DNA from 3 places in the Streptomyces sp. NPDC039430 genome. Region 2 is predicted to be linked to each of the others. Evidence: riboswitches for the same ligand, from Rfam matches in the RefSeq annotation. Region 2 holds a riboswitch; each other region holds the start of a gene.
The links. Region 2 has a riboswitch for cobalamin ahead of ACZ7LS_RS21400 (5-methyltetrahydropteroyltriglutamate--homocysteine S-methyltransferase). Riboswitches for the same ligand answer to the same signal wherever they lie in the genome.
Positions count from the first base shown of each region.

Region 1: it holds a riboswitch for cobalamin, as region 2 does, so the genes downstream of both, ACZ7LS_RS04380 (ABC transporter substrate-binding protein) here and ACZ7LS_RS21400 (5-methyltetrahydropteroyltriglutamate--homocysteine S-methyltransferase) in region 2, are expected to answer to the same signal.
Region 3: it holds a riboswitch for cobalamin, as region 2 does, so the genes downstream of both, cobN (cobaltochelatase subunit CobN) here and ACZ7LS_RS21400 (5-methyltetrahydropteroyltriglutamate--homocysteine S-methyltransferase) in region 2, are expected to answer to the same signal.

Region 1 covers NZ_JBVKAK010000001.1:1,015,596-1,022,828, reverse strand. The annotation lists gene ACZ7LS_RS04395 (DUF2017 domain-containing protein) at 1-351, shown strand, start outside; gene ACZ7LS_RS04390 (amino acid permease) at 686-2,152, shown strand; gene ACZ7LS_RS04385 (M67 family metallopeptidase) at 2,278-2,691, shown strand; cobalamin riboswitch at 2,713-2,859, shown strand; gene ACZ7LS_RS04380 (ABC transporter substrate-binding protein) at 2,909-3,907, shown strand; gene ACZ7LS_RS04375 (FecCD family ABC transporter permease) at 3,916-4,956, shown strand; gene ACZ7LS_RS04370 (ABC transporter ATP-binding protein) at 4,953-5,729, shown strand; gene ACZ7LS_RS04365 (putative leader peptide) at 5,799-5,912, shown strand; gene ACZ7LS_RS04360 (MoaD/ThiS family protein) at 6,021-6,323, shown strand; gene ACZ7LS_RS04355 (PLP-dependent cysteine synthase family protein) at 6,323-7,233, shown strand, end outside.
Region 2 covers NZ_JBVKAK010000008.1:203,307-210,539, reverse strand. The annotation lists gene ACZ7LS_RS21410 (PAS domain S-box protein) at 1-389, shown strand, start outside; gene ACZ7LS_RS21405 (PP2C family protein-serine/threonine phosphatase) at 408-935, shown strand; partial or broken gene ACZ7LS_RS21400 (5-methyltetrahydropteroyltriglutamate--homocysteine S-methyltransferase) at 884-1,681, opposite strand; cobalamin riboswitch at 1,844-2,061, opposite strand; gene ACZ7LS_RS21395 (methionyl-tRNA formyltransferase) at 2,148-3,095, opposite strand; gene ACZ7LS_RS21390 (lysine N(6)-hydroxylase/L-ornithine N(5)-oxygenase family protein) at 3,347-4,699, shown strand; gene ACZ7LS_RS21385 (iron-siderophore ABC transporter substrate-binding protein) at 4,846-5,889, shown strand; gene ACZ7LS_RS21380 (amino acid adenylation domain-containing protein) at 5,998-7,233, shown strand, end outside.
Region 3 covers NZ_JBVKAK010000021.1:38,286-45,518, reverse strand. The annotation lists gene cobN (cobaltochelatase subunit CobN) at 5-3,649, opposite strand; cobalamin riboswitch at 3,687-3,838, opposite strand; gene cobG (precorrin-3B synthase) at 4,096-5,637, shown strand; gene ACZ7LS_RS33220 (precorrin-8X methylmutase) at 5,634-6,296, shown strand; gene ACZ7LS_RS33215 (precorrin-2 C(20)-methyltransferase) at 6,293-7,233, shown strand, end outside.

The DNA.
Region 1 (7,233 bases), on a different contig from region 2:
GACGACGACGAACTACGCGAATTCTCCTCGGAGTTCAGACGGTTCACGGAGAACGATCTGCGCGGCCGCAAGCGCGAGGACGGCCTCGCGCTCGTCCGCACGCTGGACGCGCTCGCCGTGGAGGGCGGGGGCGCCGCCGTACTCAAGCTGACCCCCGACGACTGCCGGCACTGGCTCGGCGCCCTCAACGATCTGCGGCTGACGATCGGCACGCGCCTGGAGGTCACCGACGAGGACGAGGGCGGCGAGCTGTACCGGCTGCCCGACTCCGACCCGCGCAAGCCGATGGTGATGGCGTACCTCTGGCTCGGCGCGCTCCAGGAATCGCTCGTCGAGACCCTCATGCCTTGACCCCCGCGTGTCATATGCCGGTTGCCCGCAAGCCCCCTTCCGTACGCTCAGGTGACGCTCAATTCGGCATAACGATCCCGTCACCGCTCCGGCGACCTTTGCGGTTCGCGGTGCGATTCGTCCGCTTCTCCCTGTGGCCTGTGCCACAGCGCGCTCCGCTGGCCGCCCGGTCCGCCGTGATAGATCTGCACGACCCCCCGGGGACGCCACCCCTGTCCCCGGGGGTGCTTCGGCCGGCCGACCGCCGGCGGCACTCCATCCATATCCGGGGGGATCAGGAACTGGTCCGTGGCCGAGAACGGCGCGGATCTGTATGGAGAAAGGGCGCACGACCATGACCTCTGCGCAGGTCGACAAGGAGTACGGCGGCGACGGGACCGCCGGAGGACCGGCCGGCGGCGGCACCTCGGAAGAGGGCTACGAGCGCGGACTCGGCAGCCGTCAGGTCCAGATGATCGCCATCGGCGGCGCCATCGGCGTCGGGCTCTTCATGGGCGCCGGAGCGAACATCGCCAAGGCCGGACCCAGCATCATCCTCATGTACGCCCTCGCCGGCGTCGTGATCTTCTTCATCATGCGGGCGCTCGGCGAGCTGCTCCTCTACCGGCCGGTCTCGGGCTCCTTCGCGGAGTACGCCAGAGAGTTCCTCGGTCCGTTCTTCGGCTTCGCCACCGGGTGGACGTACTGGCTCATGTGGGTCGTCACCGGGATGGCGGAACTGACCGCCGCGGCCATCTACATCCACTTCTGGTTCCCCGAGATCCCGCAGTGGGTCAGCGCGCTGGTCTTCCTGGTGGTGCTCTTCGGCGTCAATCTGATCTCGGTGAAGATCTTCGGCGAGGTCGAGTTCTGGTTCTCGATGATCAAGGTCACCGCGATCATCGGAATGATCGTCATCGGTCTCGGCGTGCTCACCCTCGGCTTCTCCGACGCCGGTGACACGGCGAGCGCCTCCAACCTCTGGGCCCACGACGGGATCTTCCCCAACGGCATCGGCTCCAGCCTGATGACCCTCCAGGGCGTCATGTTCGCCTACCTCGCCGTCGAGCTGGTCGGCGTCACCGCGGGCGAGTCCGAGAACCCGGAGAAGACCCTCCCCAAGGCGATCAACACACTGCCCTGGCGCATCATCGTCTTCTACGTGGGCGCGCTGACCGTCATCCTCGCGGTCGTCAAGTGGACCGAGTTCTCGGCGGGCGCCAGCCCCTTCGTCCACGCCTTCGAGAAGATGGGCATCCCGCTCGCGGCCGGCATCGTCAACTTCGTCGTACTGACCGCCGCGCTCTCCTCCTGCAACTCGGGCATGTACTCCACCGGCCGGATGCTGCGCGACCTCGCCGCCAACAGCGAGGCGCCGAAGCTCTTCGGCAAGCTCAACTCCCGCAAGACCCCGGCCTTCGGCATCACCGTCTCCGTCGCCCTCATGGGCATCGGTGTGGTCCTCAACTACATCGTCCCGGAGAAGGCCTTCGGCTATGTGACATCCGTGGCCACCGCCGCCGGTATCTGGACCTGGATGATGATCCTCATCAGCCATATCCGCTACCGCCGCGGGGTACGGGCGGGCCTGCTGCCCGCGTCGTCGTTCCCCGCCCCCGGCGGTTCGGTGTTCAGCTGGGTCGCGGTGGGCTTCCTCGCCCTCGTCACCTGCCTGATCGCGTACGACAAGGACGCGCGGGTCTCCCTCTACGTGGGGGCGGTCTGGGCGGTCTGTCTCGTCATCGGCTGGCAGTACCTCAAGCGCCGCGCCCCGCGGACCGCGGCGGGCGACTCCACCCCGGAGTACGCCTCCGCGGAGTAACCGCGCCGAGGCCCCGACGGCCCTGACCAAGCCGAGGCCCCGACGGCCCCTGCCCGACGGCCCCTGGAAACCGGGAAACTCCCTCCCGGATCCGGGGGCCGTACTCGTCCCTTTATATTTTCTCCATGCTCACCATCACGCAGGCCCTGCACGACAAGATCGTCGAGCACGCGCGCGCCGACCATCCCGACGAGGCGTGCGGCGTGGTCGCGGGCCCCGCCGGGACCGGCCGGGCCGAGCGGTTCATCCCCATGCTCAACGCCGCTCGCTCGCCCACCTTCTACGAGTTCGACTCGGCGGATCTGCTCAAGCTCTACCGGGAGATGGACGACCGCGACGAAGAGCCGGTGATCATCTACCACTCGCACACCGCGACCGAGGCGTATCCGTCCCGTACGGACATCACGTACGCCAACGAGCCGGGCGCCCACTACGTCCTCGTCTCCACCGCCGACCACGACGACTCGGGCCCGTTCCAGTTCCGCTCGTACCGCATCGTCGAGGGCGAGGTCACGGAAGAGGACGTCGAGATCGTCTGAGGCCGGGATCGGCCGAGGCGCCGGTCGCGGCGCTCGCCAGGTCTGACACACTGAGCGCCGAAACCGAGGCGGTGGGGATCAGGAAGCCGGTGCGAATCCGGCGCGGTCCCGCCACTGTGACCAAGCCCAGCTTGGCAGCCAGGAACTGACCTGCCGCCCTTCTCCCACCAGCCAGGGGACGCGGAAATCCCCCGGAGGAGGCCCTGCCGTGTCTGTGCTGTCCCGGCGCCGCCGTGCGCTCACGTCCGCCGTCATATCCGCCGTACTGCTCCCGCTCACCGCCTGCGGCGGCGCCGCCACCACGGACGCGAAGGACGGCGCGCGGGCCGCGGCCACCGCGCCCGGCTTCCCGTACACCGTCACCAACTGCGGCGTGAAAACCACCTACCAGGCGCCGCCGAAGCGCGTCGTCACCATGAACCAGCACGTCACCGAAGTGATGCTGGCGCTCGGCCTGGAGAAGTCCCTCGTCGGCACCGCCTGGCTGGACGACCGGATCCTCCCCGCCTACGAGAAGGCGTACAAGAGCGTCCCGGTGCTCGCCAAGGAGTACCCCTCCAAGGAGCGGCTGCTCGCCGCCAACCCCGACTTCGTCTACGGCGGCTACGCCAGCGCCTTCGCCGCCAAGGACGGCCGCGGCCGCGACGACCTCCAGTCCGCCGGCATCCACACCCGGCTCAACGTGGAGAACTGCCCCCGCGGCAGGACGACCCTCGACGACATCTACCGGGAGGTCCGCGAAACGGGCCGCACCTTCGGCGTCCCCGACCGCGCCGAGAAGTGGATCGCCGCCGCGCGCACCACCGTCACCGACACCGCCGCCCCGCTCAAGGGCGTCGAGCCGCTCTCCGTCTTCGTCTACGACAGCGGCGACAAGACCGCCTTCACCGCGGGCGGCACGGGCATCGGCAACGAACTGATCACCCGCGCCGGCGGCCGCAACGTCTTCGCCGACCTCGGCAAGTCCTTCGGCGACGCCACCTGGGAACAGGTCGTCGCCCGCAAGCCCGATGTCATCGTCATCTACGACTACGGCTCCACCACCGTCGCCCAGAAGAAGAAGCGACTGCTGGAGGACCCCGTGCTCAAGGACGTACCGGCCGTCAGGAACAAGCGGTTCGCCGTCATGCCGCTCTCGGACGTGGTCCTCGGCGTACGCGCGCCCGACGCCATCGAACGGCTCGCCGCGCAGCTCCACCCCGAGTCCGTCAAGTAAGCCCCGCCATGACCAGGACCACCCCGCCCGGCCACGGGCGGCTGCGCTACACCCTCGTGCTCGGCTGCCTCGCCGCCGCGCTCGCCACCGCCGTCCTCGCGGGACTCGCCCTCGGCTCCGTACGCATCCCGCCCGGCCAGGTCATCACCATCCTCACCGGCGGCGCCGACCCCAGCCCCTTCCGCACCATCGTGCTCGACGTACGGCTGCCCCGCGTGCTGCTCGGCGTGATCGTCGGCGCCGGGCTCGCCGTCGTCGGCACCGTCCTCCAGGCGCTCGTACGCAACCGGCTCGCCGACCCCTTCCTCCTCGGCATCTCCTCCGGAGCGTCCGTCGGCGCCGTACTCGTCATGGTCCTCGGCGTCGGCGGCGGGATCACCACCACCGTCGCCATGCCCGCCGCGGCCTTCGCCGGCTCGCTCCTCGCGATGGCGCTGGTGTACGGGCTGGCCCGCCGGCGCTCCACGATGACCGGCGGCCGGCTCGTCCTCGCCGGGGTCGCCGTCTCGTACATCCTCTCCGCGCTCACCACCCTCATCCTGATCGTCTCGGCACGCCCCGAGCACTTCCAGGAAGCCGTCTACTGGACCTTCGGCGGCCTCGGCAGCGCCCGCTGGTCCACCCTGCTCCTGCCCGGCGTCGTCCTCACCCTCGGCACCGCCCTCCTCATGGCCCTGGCCCGGCCGCTCGATCTGCTGCTGGCGGGCGAGGAGGGCGCGACCGCGCTCGGCCTCGACACCTCGCGCTTCCGCGCCGCGGTCTTCGTCCTCGCCTCTCTGGTCACCGGCGTGATGGTGGCCGCCAGCGGCGCCGTCGGCTTCATCGGGCTGCTCGTCCCGCACGCCGCCAGAATGGCCGTCGGCGCGGGCCACCGCGCCCTGCTGCCCGTCGCGGCACTGGGCGGAGCCGTCCTCCTCGTCGTCGCCGACCTCGCGGCCCGTACCGTCGCCGCGCCCCAGGACGTGCCCGTCGGCGTACTCACCGCGCTCACCGGCGGCCCCGCCCTGCTGTGGCTGATGCGCCGCCGCCCCGAAGGAGCCCCCGTATGACGGCGACACTCCGGCTCGAAGGACTCTCCTGCACCATCGACGGCCGGCGGCTCGTCGACAGCGCCGACCTGACCGCCGCCCCCGGCGAGACCGTCGGACTCGTCGGCCCCAACGGCAGCGGCAAGACCACCCTCCTGCGCTGCGTCTACGGAACGCTCCGCCCCAGCCACGGACGGGCCCTGCTCGACGGCGACGACCTGCTCGCCATGACCCCCAAGGCCAGGGCACGCCGCGTCGCCACCGTCCCGCAGGACGGACAACCGGACTTCGAGCTGACCGTCCGCGAGGTCGTCGCGATGGGCCGCTCCCCGCACAAACGCTTCTGGGAGGCCGACACCGCCGCCGACGCCGCCCTCGCGGAAGCCGCACTCGGCCGCGTCGGGATCGCCGGCCTCGCGGACCGCGCGTTCCCCTCCCTCTCCGGCGGCGAACGCCAGCGCGCGCTGGTCGCCCGTGCCCTGGTCCAGCGGCCCGCCCTGCTCGTACTCGACGAGCCGACCAACCACCTCGACATCCGCTACCAGCTCGACATCCTCACCCTGATCAGGGAGTCCGGGACCACCAACCTGCTCGCCCTGCACGATCTGAACCTCGCCGCGTACTACTGCGACCGCGTCTACGTCCTGCAGGAAGGCCGGATCGTGGCCTCCGGCACACCGCACGAGGTCTTCACCGCCGAACTGCTCGCCACCGTCTACGGGGTGACCGCCGAGGTCAGCACGCACCCCGCCACCGGCGCGCCGACCGTCGTCTATCTCCCACCGTCCGCCTGACGGATAGGGACCGTCCGGGATACGAGATCACATGCCGGAGCGCCGACCGGGAATCGTTACGATGACCGCATGGTTTTCCCTGACGTGAGCGACAAGACGCCGAGCACCCCGCTGCTCGTGGCGCGGCTGCACGTCGACCTGTGCCGCCTCGCCAGTGCCATCTGTCCCAGCGCCGCGAGCTGAGCGACACCGCTTCCTGCCGCGATCCGGCTGTCCGCACCACGTATCCCCTCGCGCGGGGGCCCGAGCCGCGCGCCCGTCACGCCCTCTCCCGACACAGGAGTCCATGCCATGGCCATCGAGGTCCGCATCCCGACCATCCTCCGCACCTACACCGACGGCGCCAAGGCCGTCGAGGGCAGTGGCGACACGCTCGCCAAGCTCTTCGACGACCTCGAAACCCGGCACGCCGGCATCCGGGAGCGGCTCATCGACCCGGCCAAGGACAACCAGCTCCGCCGCTTCGTGAACGTCTACCTCAACGACGAGGACGTCCGCTTCCTCGATGGCGTCTCCACCAAGCTCGCCGACGGCGACAGCGTCACCATCCTCCCGGCCGTGGCCGGCGGCGCGCTCGACACGTACACGGTCTGATGCGGTACGACTCCCCGCTGGCGGCGGTCGGCAACACGCCACTGGTCCGGCTCCCACGGCTCTCGCCGGCGGACGACGTCCGGATCTGGGCCAAGCTGGAGGACCGCAACCCGACCGGCTCGGTCAAGGACCGGCCCGCCCTGCATATGGTCGAACAGGCCGAGAAGGACGGCCGGCTCACCCCGGGCTGCACGATCCTGGAGCCCACCAGCGGAAACACCGGCATCTCGCTCGCCATGGCGGCCCGCCTCAAGGGCTACCGCATCGTCTGCGTGATGCCGGAGAACACCTCCCAGGAGCGGCGCGACCTGCTCGCCATGTGGGGTGCGGAGATCGTCTCGTCCCCCGCGGCGGGCGGCTCCAACACTGCCGTACGGGTCGCCAAGGAGCTGGCGGCCGAGAACCCGTCCTGGGTGATGCTCTACCAGTACGGCAACCCGGACAACGCGGGCGCCCACTACGCCACCACCGGCCCGGAGATCCTGGCCGACCTGCCCTCCATCACGCACTTCGTGGCGGGCCTGGGCACGACGGGCACGCTGATGGGCGTGGGGCGCTATCTGCGCGAGAACGTCGAGGGCATCCGGATCGTCGCCGCGGAGCCGCGCTACGACGACCTGGTCTACGGCCTGCGCAACCTGGACGAGGGCTTCGTCCCGGAGCTGTACGACGAGTCCGTCCTCACGACGCGCTTCTCCGTCGGCTCCGCCGACGCGGTCACACGCACCCGTGAACTGCTTCAGCAGGAAGGTATCTTCGCGGGCATCTCGACGGGCGCGGCGCTGCACGCGGCGATCGGTGTCGGCCGCAAGGCGGTGAAGGCGGGCGAGAGCGCGGACATCGTGTTCGTGGTGGCGGACGGGGGCTGGAAGTACGTGTCGACGGGCGTTTATACGGCGGCGACGACGGA
Region 2 (7,233 bases):
GCCGCGATCACAGCGGCGGCCCAGGCACGCCGGCGCCTGGCCCTGAGCGCCGAGGGCTCCGCCCGTATCGGAACCACGCTGGACATCACACAGACGGCCCGGGAGCCGGCCGATGTCCTGGTGCCCGGACTCAGCGACATCGCGGTGGTGGACGTACTCGACTCCACCCCGGGCCATCGCCGGCCCGCGGCACTCGACAGCGGCCCGGTGGTCGTGCGCCCCCTCGCGGTGAAGGCCGCCTGCCCCACAGAGGTGGCACCCGCCGTCGGCACCGCCGACGAGCTGGTCCGCTACGACGCCGACCGGCTGGTCACCCAGTGCCTGCGGACCGGTCACCCGGTCATGGTGGCGCACGTGGACGAAGGAGATCTGGCGCGCATCGCCCGTGACGCCGGAGCGGCCGCTGCCTGGCCGGGAGCGGCATCCAGTCATATCTCGCGATTCCGCTGACCGCCCAGGGCGAGCCATCGGGAGTGCTGAGCCTGACGCGCGGTCCCAACGCGCTCCCGTTCACGGCGGACGACTCGATCCTGGCCGGTGACCTGGCGGGCCGGACCGCGGTGTCCCTCGACAACGCGCGCCTGTACGAGAGCGTCCGCGACACGGCGGTGACACTCCAGCGCAGCCTGTTGCCGCGGCCGGCGCCGCCCGAGAGCCTGGAGGTGGCCACGCGCTGCCAACCCGCGGTGGCCGCCAACGAGGTGGGCGGCGACTGGTTCGATGTCATCCCCCTCGCGGAGGACAGGACCGCGCTCGTGGTGGGCGATGTGATGGGCAGCGGCATCGCCGCGGCAGCCGCGATGGGGCGCCCGCGCACCGCCACCGCCACGCCGGCCGACCTCGGCCTCCCGCCCTCCGAGGTGCTGCGACACCTCGACAAGATCACCGGTGCCTTCGCCAGGACGGGAAGGGCCTCGCCGAGCCGGTCGAAGTAGGAGGCGACGAGCAGTTTCGGCCGGTCGGCCGCACCGCCGAGGTCGCGGTACGCACGGGCGGCGGCGTTCAGCTCGGCGGGCGTGCGGTCCTGGGCCAGGGCGGGCTCGTCGAGCTGGACCCACTCGGCGCCGGCGGCGCGCAGTGCGGCGAGCACCTCGGCGTAGACGGGCAGCAGCCGGTCCAGGAGGGTGAGTGGTTCGAAATCGGCGGCCACCCCCGGGGCCGGCTTGGCCAGCAGGAGATACGTGACCGGGCCGACCAGCACCGGGCGGGCGGCCAGTCCCAGCGCGAGGGCTTCCCCCAGCTCGGCGACCTGCTTGGCGGAGTCGGCCGCGAAGACCGTGTCCGGCCCCAACTCGGGGACCAGATAGTGGTAGTTGGTGTCGAACCACTTGGTCATCTCAAGGGGGGCCACGTCCTGGTTGCCGCGCGCCATCGCGAAGTAGCCGTCGAGCGCGCCTGCTTCGACGGCCGCGCGGTGCCGCTGGGGGACGGCGCCGACCATGACACTGGTGTCCAGGACGTGGTCGTAGTACGAGAAGTCACCTGTCGGCACCTCGCTGATGCCGGCGTCGGCCAACTGCCGCCAGTGCGAACGGCGCAGGTCCTTGGCCGTCTCCTGGAGGGCGTCGGCGGTGACGCGGCCCTTCCAGTAGCCCTCGATGGCCTTCTTCAGTTCACGGTTCCGGCCCTGGCGGGGGTAGCCGCACACGGTGGCCCGTGCTGCCGCGGACTTCGCTGTCACGGAAATCTCCTTCGCGAGAAGATTCCTGAACTCCCGGAGACGGGACGCGAACGCGAAGGGGTGACGAACCGGACGGACCCGGCGCGCGCGTCGGCGCGGCCTTCCGTCTGGTGATGTACGCCGACCCGCCCACGAGGTCACCGGGATATCCGCACGCGATCGGTCACGTACGGGCAACGGGCAGGTCTTCGGACTCGCGGGCACGTCTGCCGGGGCAGATTCCTACTGGCCGTCGCTTCCCAGATCCACGGTCGGATCCAGTGCGTATGACGGCGGTCGTTCCCGCTCACCGCTGCGGGGCAGTCCCGGATTCCCACCGGGTTCCCTCTTACGACGCGCCTGCCTGGCGGACAGGGCGAACCAGCTGCACGGTCCACCCTGGAGGGCGGACCGTTTCTCGCGCACCACCGCTCACATTCCGGAACGTGACGTGGGACGCGGGATCCGCGTCGCCAGGGGCCGGTCCTCAGGGACGGCTGGTGAGGTAGCCGCCCATGGAGGTGAAGTACTCGGTCGCGGGCAGCTCGCGGCCGTCCTCCGTCCGTACGCGGGTGATGGCCAGGCCGTGGTTCCGTCCGGTGCGGGCGTCCGCGCCGGCGACGATCACCACGCCCTCGCCCTCGCGGTAGAAGACGCGGCCGGGCGTGCCTCCGTAGCGGCCCTCCGAAACGACCGCGGTCAGCACCTCCAGACGCTTGCCCCTGTGGAAGGTGAAGGCGCTCGGGTACGGCGCGGACTGGGCGCGGACCAGCCGCTCCAGGACGTCGGCCGGCCAGTCCCAGTTGATCCGGATGTCCTCCTCGGCCCGCTTGTGGAAGAAGGTGGCCCGGGAGCGGTCCTGCTGGGTGAACTCGGTCTGCCCGGAGGCGATCCGGTCCAGGGCGCCGACCGTCACGGGGGCGATGAGGCCGACCGTCTTGTGGAACAGGTCGGTGGCGGTGTCGGTGGGCTCCACCGGCACCGCGCGCTGGTCCACGATGTCGCCCGCGTCGAGCACCTCGTCCATCATGTGGGCCGTGACGCCGACTTCGGTCTCCCCGTTGATGAGGGCCCAGATCAGCGGCGAGAAGCCGGCGTACTTCGGCAGGAGCGAGTCGTGGATGTTCAGTGTGCCGAAGCGGGGAAGGCCGTAGATCCGCGGCGGGATCCATGTGCGCCAGTTGTTGGCCACGATGATGTCCGGGCCGGCTTCCTTGAGCCGCTGGAACAGCTCCTCGTCGTCCGGCCTGTTGCGGATGATGACGGGGACGCCGTGCTCCTCGGCCAGGTCGGCGACCGAGTCGCTCCAGATCTTCTCGTAGGCGTGCTCGCTCTTGGGATGCGTCACGACCGTCACCACGTCGTGCTCGGAGTCCAGGAGTGCTCGCAGCGTGCGATGTCCCCAGGTCTGGTAACCGAACATGACGACCCGCATGGGGTTCCTCCTCAGAAGAGCGAATGATCGCAGTAAGTAAAGCAAGCCTTACCTAAGGATGCAACGGGCGCCGTTTCCAGGCCCGTTCGACGCCGAGGTGGGCCGCTTGCCCGATTCGTCCGGTCGACAGGTCGAGCTAGGTCAGGTTAGCTTTACCTAAGTTCGACTGGCCGGTGTCCTCGGCGGGCTCGGCGTCTTCGTTTCTTCTCACCCACGCCTGACAGGCGGCTGTCCCGCACGATGGGAGTGACATGTCACAGGTTCTTCCTGGCGACGCACCTCTGATCCACGACCTCATAGGAATCGGCTTCGGGCCGTCCAATGTGGCCATGGCGATCGCGCTCAGCGAGCACAACGCGAGCGTCGGCAGGCAGGAGGCGGTCACTGCTCACTTCTTCGAGAGCCAGCCGAGCTTCGGCTGGCACCGCGGCATGCTGATCGACGACGCGACGATGCAGGTGTCCTTCCTCAAGGACCTGGTGACGCTGCGCAACCCGTCCAGCGAGTACACGTTCCTGCGGTACCTGCAGAGCAAGGGCCGGCTGATCGACTTCGTCAACCACAAGAACCTCTTCCCGCTCCGCGTCGAGTTCCACGACTACTTCGAGTGGGCCGCGGCGAAGGTCGACGACATGGTCTCCTACGGCCATGAGGTCGTCGCCGTCGCCCCCGTCATACGCGACGGAGTCGTGGAGTACCTCGATGTGACGGCCCGTTCGGGCACGGAGACGGTCGTCCACCGTGCCCGCAACCTCGTCATCGGCACGGGGCTGCGCCCCCTCCTGCCGGAGGGGATCGAGCGGACCGAGCGGGTCTGGCACAACTCCGACCTCCTCGCGAAGGTGGACGGCCTGGAGGGCGCGGACCCCACGCGCTTCATCGTGGTCGGCGCCGGCCAGAGCGCCGCGGAGAACGTGGCGTATCTGCACCGCCGCTTCCCGGGCGCCGAGGTCTGCGCGGTCTTCTCCCGCTACGGCTACAGCCCCGCCGACGACAGCAGTTTCGCCAACCGCATCTTCGATCCCGAGGCGGTCGACGAGTACTTCACGGCCCCCGACGACATCAAGCGCCGGCTGATGGACTACCACGGCAACACCAACTACTCCGTCGTGGACATCGATCTGATCGACGACCTGTACCGGCAGGCGTACCAGGAGAAGGTCCTGGGCACCGAGCGGCTGCGGTTCCTCAACATCTCGCGGCTGACCGCCGTCGAGGAGGCCGGGGACCAGGTGCGCGCCACCGTCACCTCCCTGGTCAACGGCGAGGAAGAGGTGCTGGACGCCGACGTCGTGGTCCTCGCCACCGGCTACAGCCAGGCCGACCCCCTCGGCCTCCTCGGCGGCGTCGCGGACAGCTGCCACCGCGACGACCAGGGCCGTGTCCGCGTCGAGCGGGACTACCGCGTCACGACGGACCCCGAACTGCGCTGCGGCATCTACCTCCAGGGCGGTACCGAGCACACGCACGGCATCACGTCGTCCCTGCTCTCCAACACCGCGATCAGGGTCGGCGAGATCCTGGACTCGATCCTCGACCGTGGCCAGGAGCCCGCGCGGGGCGAGTCCCGGCCGGTCGCCGACGGCATCGGCTCCGTCCGCTGAGGACTCCTTCGTCCCCGGCATCCCTCCCTGGCAGAACCCCCCGGCCCCGGCAGAACTCCCCGGCCCCACCGCCACGCTCGCCTTCCTGCGCCGTCGTACGCGACGGGCGTGGCACGCACCGTGCAATCCCCGTGAAAGGAACAACCGTGTCCACTGGTACGCGCCCCCGTCCGACGCGTCGCGTCAGCTACCTCCCCCGTGTGGCGGTCGCCATCGTCGCCGCACTCGCTCTGTCCGCCTGTGGGGGCGGTACCGACACGGCCGAGTCGAAGCCCTCGGACGCGGCGGGCGGCTCGTCGGCCGCCTTCCCGGTGACCGTGGAGCACAAGTACGGCAGCACGACGGTCGAGTCGGAGCCCAAGAGGGTGGTCACCCTGGGCCTGTCGGACCAGGACGCGGTTCTGGCGCTCGGCGTCAAGCCCGTCGGGGCGGTCGACTGGTTCAAGGAGCAGCCGTACGGCAAGTGGCCCTGGACGAAGGACAAGTGGGGGTCCACGAAGCCGGAGATCGTCGGCGAGCGTGACGAGTACAACATCGAGAAGATCGCGGCGCTGAAGCCGGACCTGGTCATCGCGCAGTACTCGGGGATGAAGAAGGAGCAGTACGACACGCTCTCGAAGTTCACCAAGGTCGTCGCCCAGCCCAAGGGCCTGCCCGACTACGGGGCGTCCTGGCAGGTGATGACCCGGCAGATCGGCAAGTCCCTCGGCAAGGAAGCCGCGAGCGAGAAGCTGATCGCCGGCATCGACGCGCGCTTCAAGGCCGTGCGCGAGAAGAACCCCGGATTCGCCCAGCAGACCCTCGCCGTCGCCGACAGCTTCGAGGCGGGCAAGTACTCGGGCTTCACGAAGACCGACCCGAAGTCCATCTTCTTCTCCGAGCTCGGCTTCAAGCTCAAGCCCGAGCTGGACACCCTGGCGAAGCCGGGCTGGAACGTGGCCGAACTGAGCGCCGAGAAGCTGAACGTGCTCGACGTCGACCGTCTCGTCTGGGTCACCTCCAGCACGGAGGCCAACGACCGCATCAAGGCCGAGCCGCTCTACCGGAAGCTGAAGGTCCACCAGGAGAAGCGCGACCTCTTCGTGCCCTACCAGGACCCGGACATCGGCGCGGCCTTCTCCTTCAACACCGTCCTCTCGATCCCGTACGCCATCGACGAGGTCGAGCCGCTGATCGCGGCCATCAAGTAGGCGCCGGTCCAACGGGGTCCCCGTCCCTCCGCGCCGGCAGCGCCGCGGACGGGCGGGGCCCACGACACACCTCACTGACGTACCACCAGGGAAAGGCCCTTTCGAACGATGCTTGACGTCGAGTCGGACCGGACATCCGCTTCCGGCATACCCGTCACGGGTGGGCAGTCCGGTATCTGGCTTGCCCAGCAGATCGACCCGGACAGCTCCGCCTACAACATCGTTTTCACCCTGGACCTGCGTGGTCACATCGACCTCGACCGCCTGGCCGCCTCCGTCCGGCAGGCCGTCGGGGAAGCCGAGAGCCTGCACGTGCGGGTCGGCGCCGGAGACGGCGGACCCCGGCAGACGCCCGCACCCGTCCCCTTCGACGTCACCGTCGTCGACCTGCGCAGCGCCCCGGACCCCGAGCGGGCCGCCGCCGACTGGATGGACGCCGAGCGCGACCGCCCGGCCGATCCGGCCCGGGGCGCCCTCTTCGCCCAGGTCCTGCTGCGCCTGACGGACGACCATGTCACCTGGTACCAGCGCTACCACCACATCGTCAACGACGGCATGGGCGTCGCGCTGATCACGCGCCGGGCGGGGGAGATCTACACCGACGGCGACCGGTCTCCCGCCCCCGGCGACTGGCGGATCTCCCGCTTGGTCGAGGCCGATCTCGCCTACCGCGCCTCGGACCGCCACCAGGAGGACCGCGCCTACTGGCTGGCCCGCATGGCCGGACGCCCCGAGCCCGTACGCCTCGTGGAACGCGCCCCGGCGCTCATGACACGGCGGCTGCGACGTACCTCGGAACTCTCCGCCGCGGACGTCCGGTCGCTGCACGCCGCCGCCGAGCGGGCCGGCACCCGCGTCTCCCGCCTGCTGATCGCGGCCGTGGCCGCCTACCTGCACCGCGTCAGCGGTGAGCGTGACCTCGTCCTCGGCCTGCCGGTCGCCGCCCGCCAGGACGCCGTGTCGGCCGGCATCCCCGGCATGGTGTCCAACATCGTCCCGCTGCGCCTCTCCGTCCGTCCGGACACGACCGGCGGCGAGCTGCTGGCCGGCGTACGTGCCGCGGTCGCCGAGGCCGTCGACCACGGGCGCTACCGCGCCGAGGACCTGGCCAGGGAACTGGGCCTGGCCGACGGCGTGCCCGAACTCGTCGGCCCGACGGTCAACATCCTGCCCCGCGGCGACGACCTGCGGTTCTCCGGCCACGCGAGCCAACTCGAACCGGTCTGGGTCGGCCCCGTCAGCGACCTGGCCCTCACCTTCGTCGAGACGCGGGGAGGACTCGGGCTCCGGGTCCACCTCGACGCCGACGCGGACATGTGCGACGCGGAGACCCTGCGCGCACAC
Region 3 (7,233 bases), on a different contig from region 2:
GGGCTCAGTCCTCCCCCTCCAACTCCCCCTCCAACTCCCCCTCGGTCTCCAGGAACACCGCCCGCAGCGCGTCCAGCACCGCCGGGTCGGGCTTCGCCCACATCCCGCGCGACTCCGCCTCCAGCAGCCGTTCCGCGATGCCGTGCAGGGCCCAGGGGTTGGCCTCCTGGAGGAACTCGCGGTTCTCGGGGTCCAGGACGTACGTCTCCGTGAGCTTGTCGTACATCCAGTCCGCGACCACGCCCGTCGTCGCGTCGTACCCGAAGAGGTAGTCGACCGTCGCGGCCAGTTCGAAGGCCCCCTTGTAGCCGTGGCGGCGCATCGCCTCGATCCAGCGGGGGTTGACCACACGGGCGCGGAAGACCCGTGACGTCTCCTCGACCAGCGTGCGCGTACGGACCGTCTCGGGGCGGGTCGAGTCGCCGATGTACGCCTCGGGGGCCGTGCCCTTGAGCGCGCGGACGGTGGCGACCATGCCGCCGTGGTATTGGAAGTAGTCGTCCGAGTCCGCGATGTCGTGCTCGCGGGTGTCGGTGTTCTTGGCGGCCACCGCGATGCGCTTGTACGCGGTCTCCATCTCGTCGCGCGCCGGGCGGCCGTCGAGTTCCCGGCCGTACGCGTAGCCGCCCCACACCGTGTAGACCTCGGCGAGGTCCGCGTCCGTGCGCCAGTCGCGGCTGTCGATGAGCTGGAGGATGCCCGCGCCGTACGTGCCGGGCCGGGAGCCGAAGATACGGGTCGTGGCGCGGCGTTCGTCGCCGTGCTCGGCGAGGTCCGCCTGGGCGTGGGCGCGGATGAAGTTGACGTCGGCCGGCTCGTCCAGCGAGGCCGCGAGCCGTACCGCGTCGTCCAGCAGCCCGATCGCGTGCGGGAACGCGTCACGGAAGAAGCCGCTGATGCGCAGGGTGACGTCGACGCGCGGGCGGCCGAGTTCGGCGGGAGGGATCGCCTCCAGGCCCGTCACCCGGCGCGACGCGTCGTCCCACACCGGGCGGACGCCCAGCAGCGCGAGCGCCTCCGCGATGTCGTCGCCCGAGGTGCGCATGGCGCTCGTACCCCAGAGGGACAGCCCGACGGAGGTCGGCCAGTCGCCGTTGTCGGTGCGGTAGCGGGTGAGGAGGGAGTCGGCGAGTGCCTGGCCGGTCTCCCAGGCGAGCCTGCTCGGTACGGCCTTGGGGTCGACGGAGTAGAAGTTGCGGCCGGTCGGCAGGACGTTGACCAGGCCGCGCAGCGGGGACCCGGACGGGCCCGCCGGTACGAACCCGCCGCTCAGCGCGTGCACCACATGCTCGATCTCGTCGATGGTGCCCGCGAGCCGCGGTACGACCTCGCGCGCCGCGAAGTCGAGGATCGCCGCGACCCCCGCCGGGAGGCCCTCGGCGACGCCCTCCACCGCCGCCGGGTCCCAGTCCGCGTCCTCCATCGCCTGGACGAGCGCGCGGGCCCGCTCCTCCGCCGCGTCGGCGTCGGTACGGGTCGCGGCCGACTCGTCGAGCCCGAGGGCCTCGCGCAGACCGGGCAGGGAGGCCGTACCGCCCCAGATCTGCCGGGCGCGCAGGATCGCCAGGACCAGGTTGACGCGCGCCTCGCCGGCCGGCGCGCCGCCGAGCACATGCAGACCGTCGCGGATCTGCGCGTCCTTGACCTCGCAGAGCCAGCCGTCGACATGGAGCAGGAAGTCGTCGAACCCGTCGTCGTCCGGCCGGTCTTCGAGCCCGAGGTCGTGGTCGAGCTTCGCCGCCTGGATCAGGGTCCAGATCTGGGCGCGGATCGCGGGCAGCTTCGCCGGGTCCATGGACGAGATCGCCGCGTACTCGTCGAGCAGCTGCTCAAGGCGCGCGATGTCGCCGTACGACTCGGCGCGCGCCATCGGCGGTACGAGATGGTCCACGAGCGTGGCGTGCACGCGCCGCTTGGCCTGCGTGCCCTCGCCCGGGTCGTTGACCAGGAACGGGTAGATCAGCGGCAGGTCGCCGAGCGCGGCGTCGGGGGCGCAGGCCGCCGACATTCCCGCGTTCTTGCCGGGCAGCCACTCCAGATTGCCGTGCTTGCCGAGGTGGATCATCGCGTCGGCGCCGAAGCCGCCGTCCTCGCGGGCGGCCTGGATCCAGCGGTAGGCCGCCAAGTAGTGGTGCGAGGGCGGCAGATCGGGGTCGTGGTAGATCGCGATGGGGTTCTCGCCGAAGCCGCGCGGCGGCTGGATGAGGATCAGCAGATTGCCGCGCCGCAGGGCGGCGAGCACGATGTCGCCGTCCGGGTCCCCGCCCGCGCCGACGCGGCTGCGGTCGAGGAACATCTCACCGGGCGGCGGCCCCCAGTGCCGCTCCACCGACTCGCGCAGCTCGGCGGGGAGTTGGCCGTACCACCGCCGGTAGTCGGCGGCCGGGATACGGACCGGGTTACGGGCGAGCTGCTCCTCGGTCAGCCACTCCTGGTCATGGCCGCCGGCCTCGATGAGGGCGTAGATCAGCTCGTCGCCGTCGCCGGACGCCAGCCCGGGGACGGGCTCGGAACCGAAGTCGTAGCCCTCCTCGTCCAGCCGGCGCAGCAGGGACACCGCGCTGGCGGGGGTGTCGAGACCGACGGCGTTGCCGATACGGGAGTGCTTGGTGGGGTACGCGGAGAGGACCAGCGCGACGCGCTTCTCGGCGTTCGTGACATACCGCAGCCTGGCGTGGCGTACGGCGATCCCGGCCACGCGGGCGGCCCGCTCGGGGTCGGCGACGTAGACCGGCAGACCGTCCGGGTCCAGCTCCTTGAAGGAGAACGGGACGGTGATCAGGCGGCCGTCGAACTCCGGCACCGCGACCTGCGAGGCGGCGTCCAGCGGGGACAGCCCCTCGTCGCTCTCTTCCCAGGCGGCGCGGCTGCCGGTGAGGCAGAGGGCCTGGAGGATCGGTACGTCGAGCGCGGCGAGCGCCCCCGCGTCCCATGCCTCGTCGTCCCCGCCCGCCGACGCCTCGGCGGGTTTGGTGCCGCCGGCCGCGAGCACGGTCGTGACGATGGCGTCGGCCTCGCGCAGGGCCACCAGCAGCTCGGCCTCGGGCGCGCGCAGGGAGGAGACGTAGAGCGGGAGGGCGCGGGCGTCGGCGGCCTCGACGGCCTCGCACAGCGTGTCCACGAAGGCGGTGTTCCCGCTGAGGTGGTGCGCGCGGTAGTAGAGCACGGCGACCGTCGGCCGGTCGGCGCCCGGCGCGGTGGCCCGTACCGGACGGGGCACCCGGCCCCAGGTGGGCGCGGCGGCGGGCGGCTCGAAGCCGTGGCCGGTGAGCAGGACCGTGTCGGAGAGGAACCGCGCGAGCTGGTCCAGGTTGGCCGGACCGCCGTGCGCGAGATAGGCGTGCGCCTCGGCCGCGATACCGATGGGGACGGTCGACGCCTCCATCAGCTGGGCGTCGGGGGCCTGTTCACCGGTGAGGACCACGACGGGCCGGTCGCCCGCGAGCAGCAGGTCGATCCCGTCCTGCCAGGCGCGCAGCCCGCCGAGGAGCCGTACGACCACGAGGTCGGCGCCGTCGAGCAGCGCGGGCAGTTCGTCGAGCGCGAGCCGGGCGGGGTTGGCGAAGCGGTACGGGACGGGCCCGCCCGCCGCGTTCGCCGCGCGGGCGCTCAGCAGATCGGTGTCGGACGTCGACAGGAGCAGAAGCATGCGGCGTCTGGCCTTCCTCGGGGTCCGCGCCCCGGGCGAGGTGTGGAGGACGGCGGGAGTTCCTGGCTCGCCCGGCTGCTGCCGGACTCACAGTGGCGGGACCGCGCCGGGTTCGCACCGGGCTTCCTCCCCAAGACGCCGTCGCTGGCGTTGACGGGCCTGGGCAGACCCGTCGTCTGCATAGTAAGTGCTGAGGTCACGGGCGGGGGAGGGTGCCTGGAACGCGGGCCGGTAGGAGGCCGATACGAGGCTGATACGGGCCCGACAGGGGCGGGAGCGGGCCGGGCGGTGGCCGGACGGTGGCTGGGTGATGGCTGGATGGCGACCGGGCGGGTGACCGGGCGATGGCTGGGTGGCGAGCGGCGCCGTGGCCGGCCGTGGTGGCCGGAGAGGCGGCCCGGCGGCGGGACGGGAGCGGGCGTGGGCGCGTGGGTATGCTCGCCGCCATGCCGCCCACCTCGCCAACACCCGTGAACCGGGACGAAGCGCCCCCGCGGGCCGCCGTACGGGAGTCCTCGCAGGAGTCCGTACGGGCCCCTCTGCGGGAGCGCGGCGACGCCTGCCCCGGCGCGCTGCGGCTGCACACCGCGGACGACGGCCGGCTGGCCCGGTTGCGGCTGCCCGCCGGACTTTTGACGGTCCGTCAGGCGGAGGTACTGGCGGACGCGGCGGAGCGGCTGGGCGACGGACATCTGGACCTCACCTCCCGCGGCAATGTGCAACTGCGCGGCCTGGACGACGTGGGCGGGAACCGCGGCGCGGAACTCGCCGGGCTGCTGCACGAGGCCGGGCTGCTGCCCTCGGAGACCCACGAGCGGGTACGGAACATCGTGGCGTCACCGCTGGCCGGGCTCGACGAACTCCCGTCCGCCGACGTCCAGTTGTGGGCGCGTGAGCTGGACGGGCTGCTGTGCGCGAGCGCGCGGGCGGCGGCGCTCTCCGGGCGGTTCCTCTTCGCGCTGGACGACGGACGCGGTGATGTGGCGGCCCTCGGCGCCGATGTGACGTTGCTCGCACGCGGGGACGAGTCGGTTGTCGTACGTATCGGGGCAAACAGGTCGGGCTTGCGCGTGACCCCCGAGGACGCACCGCGCGCGGCCCTGTTGGCGGCGGAGACGTTTCTCACGGTCGCGGAGGCGAGTGGCTCGGGGGCGTGGCGGGTACGGGAATTGCCCGCCGAGTACGGCCGGGGGCTGGAGGCGGCGGTACGGGCGGGGCTGGGGGACGCCGGGATCGGGACGGAGTACGTGACGGGGGCGGAGGCGGCGGGTGCGGGGCCGAACCACCCGGGTCCGGGCTCGGGCTCGGGCTCGGGCTCGGGCTCGGGCTCGGAAGAGGAGCTTCCCATTCCGGACCCCGTTCCGGATCACGTTCCGAGCCCTGCTCCTCGTCCCGTTCCGAGCCCTGCGTCCGGTCCCGTTCCAGGTCCCGTTCCTGGCCTCGTACCGTCGCCCGACGGGACCATGGCCCTCTCCGTCCACGCCCGCCTCGGCCGGCTGACCGTGGCGCAGTGGCGGCTGCTCGCGGCGGCGGCGAACGGACCGCTGCGCGTGACCCCGTGGCGCGGAGTGATCGTGCCGGGGGTGGCTCCGGCAGCGGCCGGCTCCGCCCTGGACCGGCTCCGTACGGCCGGGCTGATCACCGGCCCAGGCTCCCCCTGGCACGGCGTCGGCGCCTGCACCGGCCGGCCCGGCTGCGCGAAGGCGCTGGCGGACGTACGGTCCGACGCGGCGGCGGCCGTGTCCCACGGCTCGGGCGGCCTGCCCGTCTACTGGTCGGGGTGCGCACGCCGCTGCGGCCATCCGCGGGGCCGGTGGGTGGATGTGGTCGCGACGGGCGAAGGCCGTTACGACATCTCCGTACAGGGAGACGCCCCGGACACCACCCCGAAGTCCCCCACCACAGGACCGGAACTCGCCGACGCGGTTGCGGCGGCACGCACAACCCCTTTGACGAGTTCGACGAGTTCGACGAGTTCGACGAGATGAGCGAGAAGACCACGGTGTCCACAGTGCCCACAGGGTTCGAGTACGAGAAGGACGGCGCGGCGATATACCGCCAGTCCTTCGCCACGATCCGCGCCGAGGCGGACCTCACCGGGCTGCCGGCCGAGGTCTCCCAGGTCGCGGTGCGGATGATCCACGCCTGCGGCATGGTCGACCTGGTCCGCGACCTCGCCTTCAGCCCCGGTGTGGTGGTCCGCGCCCGCGAGGCGCTGCGCGCGGGCGCGCCCGTGCTGTGCGATGTGGCGATGGTCGCCAGCGGGGTCACCCGCAAACGGCTGCCCGCGGACAACGAGGTCGTCTGCACCCTCTCCGATCCGTCGGTGCCCGCGCTCGCCGCCGAGCTGGGAACGACACGCAGCGCCGCCGCGCTGGAGCTGTGGCGGGACCGGATGGAAGGCGCGGTGGTGGCCGTCGGCAACGCGCCGACCGCCCTCTTCCGGCTGCTGGAGATGATCGAGGACGGCGCCCCGCGCCCGGCGGCGGTCATCGGAGTGCCGGTCGGTTTCATCGGCGCGGCCGAGTCCAAGGACGCGCTCGCCGGACACCACTCCGGCCTGGAACACCTGGTCGTACGGGGACGGCGTGGCGGCAGTGCCCTCGCCGCCGCGGCCGTCAACGCGATCGCGAGCGAGGAAGAATGAGCGCCCGGAGCATCACCGACGAGCAGGGCGCGGACGTCCGGGCGGCGGACACGGGACGCCGGGCGGGCACGGACGCGGGCACGGACGTCCGGGCGGACGCGGGCACGGACGTCCGGCCGGACGCGGGCACGAACGCGGGCACGTCCGTGGGCCGGCTGTACGGGGTCGGTCTGGGGCCGGGAGACCCGTCCCTGATGACCGTACGGGCCGTACGGGTCATCGCCGAGGCCGATGTGATCGCGTATCACAGCGCCCGCCACGGCCGGTCCATAGCCCGGTCCATAGCCGCCGAGCATCTGCGCGCCGATCACATCGAGGAGCCGCTGGTCTACCCGGTCACGACCGGGACCACCGACCACCCCGGCGGCTACCAGGGCGCGATGGACGAGTTCTACGCCGAGTCGGCCGCCCGGCTCGCCGCCCATCTGGACGCCGGGCGGACGGTCGCGGTGCTCGCGGAGGGCGATCCGCTCTTCTACGGCTCGTACATGCATATGCACAAGCGGCTGGCCGCCCGCTATCCGACCGAGGTCATCCCCGGTGTGACGTCCGTGAGCGCGGCGGCGGCGCGGCTCGGTACCCCGCTCGTCGAGGGCGAGGAGGTGCTGACGGTCCTGCCGGGCACGCTGCCGGAGGAGGAGCTGACGGCCCGGCTGGCCTCGGCGGACTCGGCGGTGGTGATGAAGCTCGGCCGTACGTTCCCGGCCGTACGGCGGGCGGTCGAGCGGGCGGGCCGGCTGGCCGACGCGCGGTACGTCGAGCGCGCCACGATGAGCGGTGAACGCACCGGGGCGCTGGCCGACACGGACCCGGAATCGGTCCCGTACTTCTCGGTGGCGGTGCTGCCGAGCCGCGTCGCCGCGCGTGCGGCAGCGGGGTCGGCCGAGGAACCGGCTGAACGCACCTCCGGCGAGGCGAGCGGTCAAACGGCCGGCGG